Regions from separate parts of the Microtetraspora sp. AC03309 genome, predicted to be linked through region 1. Evidence: riboswitches for the same ligand, from Rfam matches in the RefSeq annotation. Region 1 holds a riboswitch; the other holds the start of a gene.
The links. A riboswitch is a leader RNA that binds a small molecule or an ion and turns the genes downstream of it on or off. The one in region 1 is predicted to bind thiamine pyrophosphate.
Positions count from the first base shown of each region.

Region 2: another riboswitch for thiamine pyrophosphate. It lies ahead of IMZ11_RS32925 (cytosine permease); the one in region 1 lies ahead of thiO (glycine oxidase ThiO).

Region 1 covers NZ_JADDIL010000036.1:51,823-56,062, forward strand. Annotated here, with positions in the region: gene pknB (Stk1 family PASTA domain-containing Ser/Thr kinase) at 1-414, opposite strand, end outside; gene IMZ11_RS21960 (thiazole synthase) at 485-1,267, opposite strand; gene thiS (sulfur carrier protein ThiS) at 1,264-1,464, opposite strand; gene thiO (glycine oxidase ThiO) at 1,461-2,570, opposite strand; TPP riboswitch at 2,563-2,677, opposite strand; gene IMZ11_RS21975 (FAD-dependent oxidoreductase) at 2,806-3,981, shown strand; gene IMZ11_RS21980 (Rv2175c family DNA-binding protein) at 4,101-4,240, shown strand, end outside.
Region 2 covers NZ_JADDIL010000072.1:16,751-20,990, forward strand. Annotated here, with positions in the region: gene IMZ11_RS32910 (cytochrome ubiquinol oxidase subunit I) at 1-265, shown strand, start outside; gene IMZ11_RS32915 (cytochrome d ubiquinol oxidase subunit II) at 315-1,073, shown strand; gene IMZ11_RS32920 (rhodanese-like domain-containing protein) at 1,173-1,496, shown strand; TPP riboswitch at 1,946-2,068, shown strand; gene IMZ11_RS32925 (cytosine permease) at 2,058-3,404, shown strand; gene IMZ11_RS32930 (lipase family protein) at 3,468-4,240, opposite strand, start outside.

The DNA of each region.
Region 1 (4,240 bases):
GACGAGCCCCGCCTGGTGGGCGGCGCCGAGGGCGGCGAGGACGGGGATCATGAGTTCCAGCGCCTCGCGTGCGGGCAGCGGGCCGCGCGAGCGCAGCACGTCGCGCAGCGTCTTGCCCGGCACGTACTCCATCGAGAGGTAGACGGTGGACCCGTCCGTGCCCTGGTCGAAGACCTGCACCACGTTGGGGTGCGACAGGCTCGCGACCGACTTCGCCTCGCCGATGAACCGCTTGACGAACTGCGGGTCCTCGGCGAGGGACCGGTGCATCACCTTGAGCGCCACCGTGCGGTCGAGCCGGACGTCCAGAGCCAGATAGACGGAGGCCATTCCACCCCGGGCGATCCGGGACTCGACGCGATAACGCCCGTCGAGCAGCTGCCCCACCAACGGGTCGGTTAGCGTCGTGTCCACCCGCCCGAGTTTACGGCTCCTTTGCCACGGGTAGGGCTCTCCGGCTCCAAAACGAGACCGTTTCTGAACGTTATGCGAACCTCGGCAGGGACGGCGAGGACGCCTCCGCGTAGCGGCGCCGGGGGATGCGGCCCGCCAGGCGCGCCATACGTCCCGCTTCGACCGCCGAGCGCATGGCGGCGGCCATCAGCTCCGGTCGCTGCGCGCGGGTCACCGCGGTCGCCAGCAGCACGGCGTCGCAGCCCAGCTCCATGGCCAGCGCGGCGTCGCTCGCGGTGCCGACGCCCGCGTCGAGGATCACCGGCACCGAGGCCGCCTCGGCGATCAGCTCGATGCTGTGCGGGTTGCGGACGCCCAGACCGGATCCGATCGGCGCGCCCAGCGGCATCACCGCCGCGCAGCCGGCCTGCTCCAGCCTGCGGGCCAGCGCCGGGTCGTCCCCGATGTACGGGAGCACCGTGAACCCGTCCGCGACCAGTCGCTCGGCGGCGTCGAACGTCTCGATCGGGTCGGGCAGCAGGGTCCGCTCGTCCGCGATGACCTCCAGCTTGACCCAGTTCGTCTCCAGGGCCTCCCTGGCCAGGCGAGCGGTCAGCACGGCCTCTCCCGCGGTGAAGCAGCCGGCCGTGTTGGGCAGCACCCGGATGTTCCGCCGGCGCAGCACGTCGAGCACCGACCCCTGGACCGCGGGATCGAGCCTGCGCATCGCCACCGTGGTCAGCTCGGTGCCGGACGCCTCCAGGGCCCGGTCGAGCACGTCGAGCGAGGGCGCGCCCCCGGTCCCCATGATCAGTCGCGAGGTGAACTTCTCCCCGCCCAGGACCAGCACGTCGTCCGCGTCGTTCACGGTCATCCTCCCTGCACCGCCGTCAGCACCTCGACCCGGTCGTTCTCAGCCAGCGCCGTCGACTCCCACGAGCCCCTGCTCACCACCACGTCGTTGACCGCCACGGCGACGCCGCTGGTCAGCGCCGTCAGCGTGCGTACGGCCTCCGCCACGGTCATGCCGTCGGGCAGCTCACCGGCGTTTCCATTGATCGTCACCTTCATCGGACGCCCCTCCCCGGGTCGCAGGACCGGACGGCCTCCGGAACGTCGCCGCCGGTCAGGAACGCCGTGACCGCCTCCGCGGTGACCGGCGCGAGCAGCACACCGCCGCGGTGGTGCCCGGTGGCCGCGATCACGCCCGGCGCGACCGCCGGACCGATCAGCGGCAGGTTGTCCGGCGTCCCCGGCCGGAAGCCGACGGTCGTCTCCGCCAGCTCCAACTCCGTGATGCCGGGAACGAGTTCGCGTGCGTCGCGCAGCAACTCGTACACGCCGCCCGCGGTCACCCGGCCGTCGAACCCCAGCTCCTCCACCGTGGCGCCGAGCGTGATCTCGCCGTCGCCTCTCGGAACCAGGTACGCGGGCGAGCCGTGCACCATCCCGCGTACGCACCGGGTCAGGAACCCCTTCGGGCCGCGCAGCCGCAGGATCTGCCCCTTGACCGGCCGTACCGGCAGGCCGGGAGCCAGCGACGCGGACCAGGAACCGGCCGCGACCACCACCCGCGACCCGGCCAGCACCTCGCCGGACGCCAGTCGTACGCCCCGGACCTCGTCCGCCGCCTCGGCCAGCTCGGCCACCCGGTCCGGGACCAGCGTGCCGCCCGCCCGCTCGAACGCCGTCAGCAGCGCCCGCACCACCAGGCGCGGGTTCACCCAGGCGTCGTCGGCCGCCAGCAGCCCGCCGCGTACCGACGGAGACAACATCGGTTCGTACCGGCGGCACTCGCGCCCGGTCAGCCGCTCCACCCGCAGGCCGAGCGTCTCCTCGAACGCCGCGAGATCCTCCAGGTAGGCCATGTCGTCCGGGCCGTACGCGACCTCGAGCGTGCCGTCGGCGCGGTAGTCGACGTCGACGCCGCTCTCCTCCTGGAGGGCGTCCCGGAACGACGGCCACCTCTCCAACGACGCCAGTCCGAGGCGCAGCAGCGGCTCCTCGGTGTACGTCACCTCGCTGACCGGGGCCAACATGCCCGCCGCGGCGTGCGACGCGCCCGCGCCGGGATCGGGATCCACCACCGCCACGGAAAGGCCGAGCCGTGCGGTACGCCATGCGGCCGACAGGCCCACCACGCCACCACCCACGACGACCACGTCGTAGCCACGCAATCTGTGCGCTCCCTTCGCCGGCATTATCCGGATCAGGTGTTCTGGCGGTCGAGAGCCTGGAGTGCTCTCCTCTCAGCCCGGCTCGCCGGGCTCCCGCGCGTCTTACGCCTCAAGACTAGTCTTGATCGGGAGCGTCACGCACAACATGGTCGTCGCGCATTGTGCGGGCTACTTGCTCAACTCGTTACCAAATCTCCATTGGCGGGTGCCCCGGTCGCCGATCTAGTGTCGGGGCGTGGATCACGTCGTGGTGGTAGGTGCCGGCCTGGCCGGGATACGGAGCATCGAGGCACTGCGAGCCCACGGGTTCGCCGGCCGGATCACGCTGATCGGCGAGGAACCTCATCGCCCCTATGACAGGCCGCCCCTCTCCAAGGCGGTGCTGCTCGGAGAGACCGACTCCACTGTGGTCGACTCCGACCTGGACGCCCTGAACGTGCGGCTGCTCCTCGGGACCGCCGCCAAGGGGCTCGGGACCGGCGTACTGGAAACCACAGAAGGAGAACTCGCCTACGACGGGCTCGTCATCGCCACAGGGGCGACCCCCATCCGGCTGCGCGGTGAGGGCAGGCAGTACGTCCTGCGCACCATCGACGACGCCATCGAGCTGCGCGCCCGGCTCGTGCCCGGCGCCCGCGTCGCCGTCATCGGCGCCGGCTGGATCGGCGCGGAGGTCGCCACCGCCGCGGCCAGGGCGGGATGCGCCGTCACGGTCGTCGAGGCGGGGGAGACGCCCCTCGCCGCGGCCCTCGGTACCACCGTCGGCGCCTACACCACCGGCTGGTACGGCGAAGCCGGCATCGAGCTCCGGCTCGGCGCCATGGTCGGCTCCGTCGACCCCGACGGCCTGACGCTCATGTCCGGCGCGCGCATCCCCGCCGACGTCGTCGTCACCGGCGTCGGCGTCCGCCCCGCCGTCGAATGGCTGAAGGGCTCCGCCGTCGAACTCGACGACGGCGTCCTCGTGGACGAGCACCTGCGCACGTCGGTCCCCGGCGTCGTCGCCGTGGGCGACTGCGCGAACTGGTGGTCCCGCAGGTTCGGCAGGCGCCTGCGGGTCGAGCACTGGGATAACGCGCTCGGCGCGCCGGACACCGCCGCCGCCACGCTGCTCGGAGAGGACGCGGTGTACGACCCCGTCCCGTACTTCTGGTCCGAGCAGTTCGGCCGGATGGTGCAGTTCGCCGGATACCGCGAGGGCGCCCGACTTGTCCTGAGGGGGAGGCCGCGCGAGGACCGGAAATGGGCTGCCTGCTGGCTCACCGAGGACGACCGGCTGGCCGCCGTGCTGACCGTCGACCGCCCCAGGGACCTCGTCCAGGGGCGGCGCCTGATCGAGGCGGGGAAGCGGGTGAACGCCGCCAGGATCGTCGATCCCGCCGCCACCCTGCGTGACTGCGTCTTGGCATGAGAACCGGCGGGGATCCGGCGGAATGCTCGGTGTGAGCGCCGTCGGATCCCCGCCAAGCTTTACCGGGCGCGCCGCAATCGAGGTGTTTTGCGGCAGGCACCTGTGGTAATCGTGGATTTGTGACGCTTACTGTTGCGCAGATCGACAGAGAGACCGACCAGCTCGTAGGGGAGTGGCTCCCCATCTCTGAGGTCGCGAAGAGACTCGGACTGACCATCGGCAGGGCCAAGCAGCTCCTGAAGGACAAGAAGCTCGTCGG
Region 2 (4,240 bases), on a different contig from region 1:
CGCGTCGATCCTCGGCTGGCTGGTCCGCGAGATCGGCCGCCAGCCCTGGATCGTGTACGGCAGGCTGACCGTGAAGGACGCCATGTCCCCCGGGCTCACCCCAGGCATGATCGTCGGCTCCTTCGTCGCCTTCATCGGTGTGCTCGGCCTGCTCGCCGTCGTGGACTACCTGCTCATCGCCCGCACCGTACGGCGCGGCCCGGCCGCCGCGACCCTCGGCGCCTCCGGGCGCCCGCCCGCGCCCGCACCGGCGCTGACCCTCTGATGCCGCCTCTCTGTGCCGCCCTCTAGTGCCGCCTCTCTAGGAGACGACGATGGACATCCTCTGGCTCGGCGTGTTCGCCCTGCTGCTGATCGGCTACTTCGCCCTGGAGGGCTTCGACATCGGACTCGGCATGCTGCTGCCCGTGCTCGGCCGTACCGGCGCGGAGCGGGACCGGCTGGTGGCGGGGATGGCGCCGTTCGTCCTGGCCGGCGAGGTGTGGCTGGTCGCGGTGGTGGGCGTGCTGTTCGGCGCGTTCCCCCACCTGGAGGGCGAGGTGCTGTTCACCCTCTATCCGCTGGTCGTCGGGCTGCTCGTGTCGTGGGTGCTCCGTGACGCCGGATTGTGGTTCCGGCGCAGGCAGGACGGCCGTGCCTGGCGGGCGTTCTGGGACGGCGTGCTCTGCGTCGGCTCGTTCGGCCTGGCCCTGACCTGGGGTCTGGCGCTGGCCGCCCTCGTCCAGGGCGGGCCGGTGCTCACCCCGCTCGGGGTGGGCTACGCGGCGCTGGTGGTCGGGGTGTTCGCCCTCCACGGCCGGAGGTTCGCGATCTGGCGGCTCGGCGGGCCCGGCCGTACCGGCAGGGCGCTGCTCGGCTCGGCGTGCCTGGCCGCCGTCCCGGTGGCGGTGCCACTGGCCGTCGCGACCCCGTGGCTGCTCGACCACGTGGCGCCTCCCGGCACCCTGGGCGTGCTCACCCTGGTGGTTCTGCCCTGCGTGCCCGTCATGGTGGTCGCGCAGGTGTGGGTGTGGCGCACCTTCGGCCGCGGCGCCGGAGTCGGCGCGGGGGCCGGAGCCCCGTCGTTCTTCTGACCTCTTCAGGCACCCTTTCGGAGTCTTCCGGATTTTGCCGGGAGCTCCCGGATGGCCGACCGTGCCCCCGCATGACCGGTGGCTGGGAAAATAGACGGTATGACGTTCCCTGAGATCGACGTGAAATCCCTGCCGGACGGGGCCTACCTTCTCGACGTCCGCGAGCCGGACGAATGGCAGGCCGGGCACGCGCCCGACGCGTGTCACATCCCCCTTGGCGAGCTGCAGAGCCGCGTCGGCGAGGTCCCCCTGGACCGGCCCGTCTACGTGGTCTGCCGGGTCGGCGGCCGCTCAGCCCACGCCGCCGCCTGGCTGAACCACATCGGGCGCGAGGCGATCAACGTGGACGGCGGCATGCAGTCCTGGGCCGCCGCCGGGCTGCCCATGGTGAGCGAGAGCGGCAGGCCGCCCTTCGTGGCGTGATCTCCGACGCGCGGTGTCTCATTGCCGCGCCTTCGGCACGGCGGGCTCGGGGCGCCCTTGAGGCGACTCGTGCCCTCCTCGCTCGGGGTCGCTCGTGTCTCGCTCTCCACTCGCTCGTCGGTTACTTCCCCGCCGCGCCCCTCTGTGTCTGATTGCCGCGCCTTCGGCACGGCGGGCTCGGGGCGCCCTTGAGGCGACTCGTGCCCTCCTCGCTCGGGGTCGCTCGTGTCTCGCTCTCCACTCGCTCGTCGGTTACTTCCCCGCCGCGCCCCTCTGTGTCTGATTGCCGCGCCTTCGGCACGGCGGGCTCGGGGCGCCCTTGAGGCGACTCGTGCCCTCCTCGCTCGGGGTCGCTCGTGCCTCGCTCTCCACTCGCTCGTCGGTTACTTCCCCGCCGCGCCCCTCGCTGTTGGACATTTCGCTCGGGAATGCCATAATCCGGGGCGATAACTCGATACCGCGGGAGCTCGGGCGTGACCGGGCTGAGAGGGCGGCTCCTCCACGAGGCGTGCCGCCGACCGCATGAACCTGTCCGGATAATGCCGGCGTAGGGAGCGTGCGATGGCGTCTGCCGTCTTCGATGCGGAAGCCCCCCTCACCCTGGAGGAGGAGGCCCCGAAGACCCTCGGGGTCCTCGACCAGGGAGCCTTCTGGGCCAATCTCGGTGTCAGCCTCCTCGGTTTCTCCGGGGCGCTGTTCCTCCTCGACCCGCTGGGCGGAAAGCCGCTGACCTTCACCGGGGCGATCGTCGCGGCCGTCGTCGGCAGCCTGATCGGGACCGCGATGGTCGGGCTCGCCGCCATCCCGGGAGCGCGTACCGGCCAGCCGGCGATGGTGCTGCTGAGAGGGCTGTTCGGGGCCAAACTGTCGTACGCGCCGACCGTGCTCAACATCGTCCAGTTGCTGGGATGGGGGGCGTTCGAGCTGTGGGTCGTCGCCACAGGCGCCCAGGCGATCTTCGGGTCCGCCGTGCCGTACGCGGTCTGGGTGATCGTGGCCGGGCTGCTGACCATCGCGTTGACGATCCGTCCGCTGGGCGCGCTCCGGCTGCTCAGGCGGTACGTCACGGTCGGCGTGATCATCTCGATGGTGTGGCTGTCGGTCGCGCTGTTCAGCCGGGGGCCGTCGCTGGGCGCCGGGTCGTGGGACTCCTTCGCGCCGGCCGTCGACTACGTGATCGCGCTGTCGGTGTCCTGGGTGCCCCTCGCGGCCGACTACGCGCGGCACTCGCGGTCGAGCGGGAGCGCCTTCGCGGGCGTCGTGGGCGGTTACACCGTCGCGCAGGTCGCGTGTCTGGCCCTCGGCATCGCGGCGCTCGCACTGGTCGGGAACGACGGTGACAAGGTCTGGGACCCGTTCGTCGCGGCGCCGCTGGGCGCCTTCTTCTTCGGCATCCTGGTGCTTCGCGAGGTCGACCAGTCGTTCGCCAACGTCTACTCGACGTCGATCTCGATCCAGAACTTCGCGCCGAGGGTGGACCGGCGGATCATCTCGGTGGTGATCGGCGTGCTCACCATCGCCATCGCGCTCTTCGCCGACGTGAACTCCTACGGCGCGTTCCTCAGCGTCATCGGCGCGGTGTTCGTCCCGATGTTCGCGGTCCTCGCGGTGGACTACTTCCTGCTCGGCGGCGCGGACAGATGGAACACGGCGGAGAACGCCCCGCTGCGCTGGCTGACGGTGCCGCCGTGGATCCTCGGTTTCGTCGCGTACTGGGTCGTCACGGTGACCCCGACGGTCGCGTGGTGGGACGACGTCTGGGCGAGGGTCCGCGACGTGATCGGGTTCGCGCACCAGCCCTGGATGAACGCCGCGCTGGCCGCGTTCCTGGTGTCGGCCCTGACGATGCTCGTCGCCGGTCAGCTGGCCCGCCTGTCCGGAGCCCGGGCCGTACGGCGTGGCAGGTGAGCGCCGCCGGGGCTCCGGGCGCGTGACGCCCGGAGCCCCGGCCCGACCGACTAGGTCATGCGTCTAGTCACCGAACTCGTTCTGCACTCCGGGCGGAGTGAGCGCGGAGAGGTAGTGGTGCGGCAGATGATCGTCGATGGAGTACACCGCGGGGAGTGATCGGGCCACGGGGATCATGCGGGCGACGAAGGCCGGTGCGGAGATGGGCATGCCCAGCAGGTGCGGCACCTGTCCGGCCGGGTGACCGCCGGTCCTCCACTCACCCGTGTGACCTCCCGCGTGGGATTCCGAACGGCCCAGCACGTCGGCGACGACGTTGCGGATGTGTGGAATCTCATAGCGGTACTCCCGGCCGAAGTGCCGGAAGGGGCCCGATGTCGAGGGTGGGAGGTGCGGGACGACATCCCGGTCGTAGATGTACCGGATGACGTTGTCGTGGAGGAACTCGTCCCGCTCGCACGCCTCGGCGAACCTCGGGTCCCCGATCATGGGCTGCCCGTATGTGTAGACGGCCTTCAGGCGGTCGCCGAGTGCCTCGCGGTACTTCCGCTCGTGCCGGATCATCACGCCCATGAGCGCGGCCATCGCGCCGCCGTGGCCGTGTCCGGTGATGTAGAGCGCCTCAAGCCGGCCGTCGACGCGCCCGAGGTCGAGGCCGGGAGAGCCGTTCGGCAGCGATGTGCGGACCGAGTGGCGGTCAGAGGCGTGCCGGAGCGCGTTCATGACCTCGTACCTGGTCGCCCGTACGTTGCGGTAGATGCCCGCGTGCACCGTGGCCGACGGATGGCAGGCCCGGTACGCGATCCGCTCGGGCTCGCGGTCGGCGTCGCCGAGCC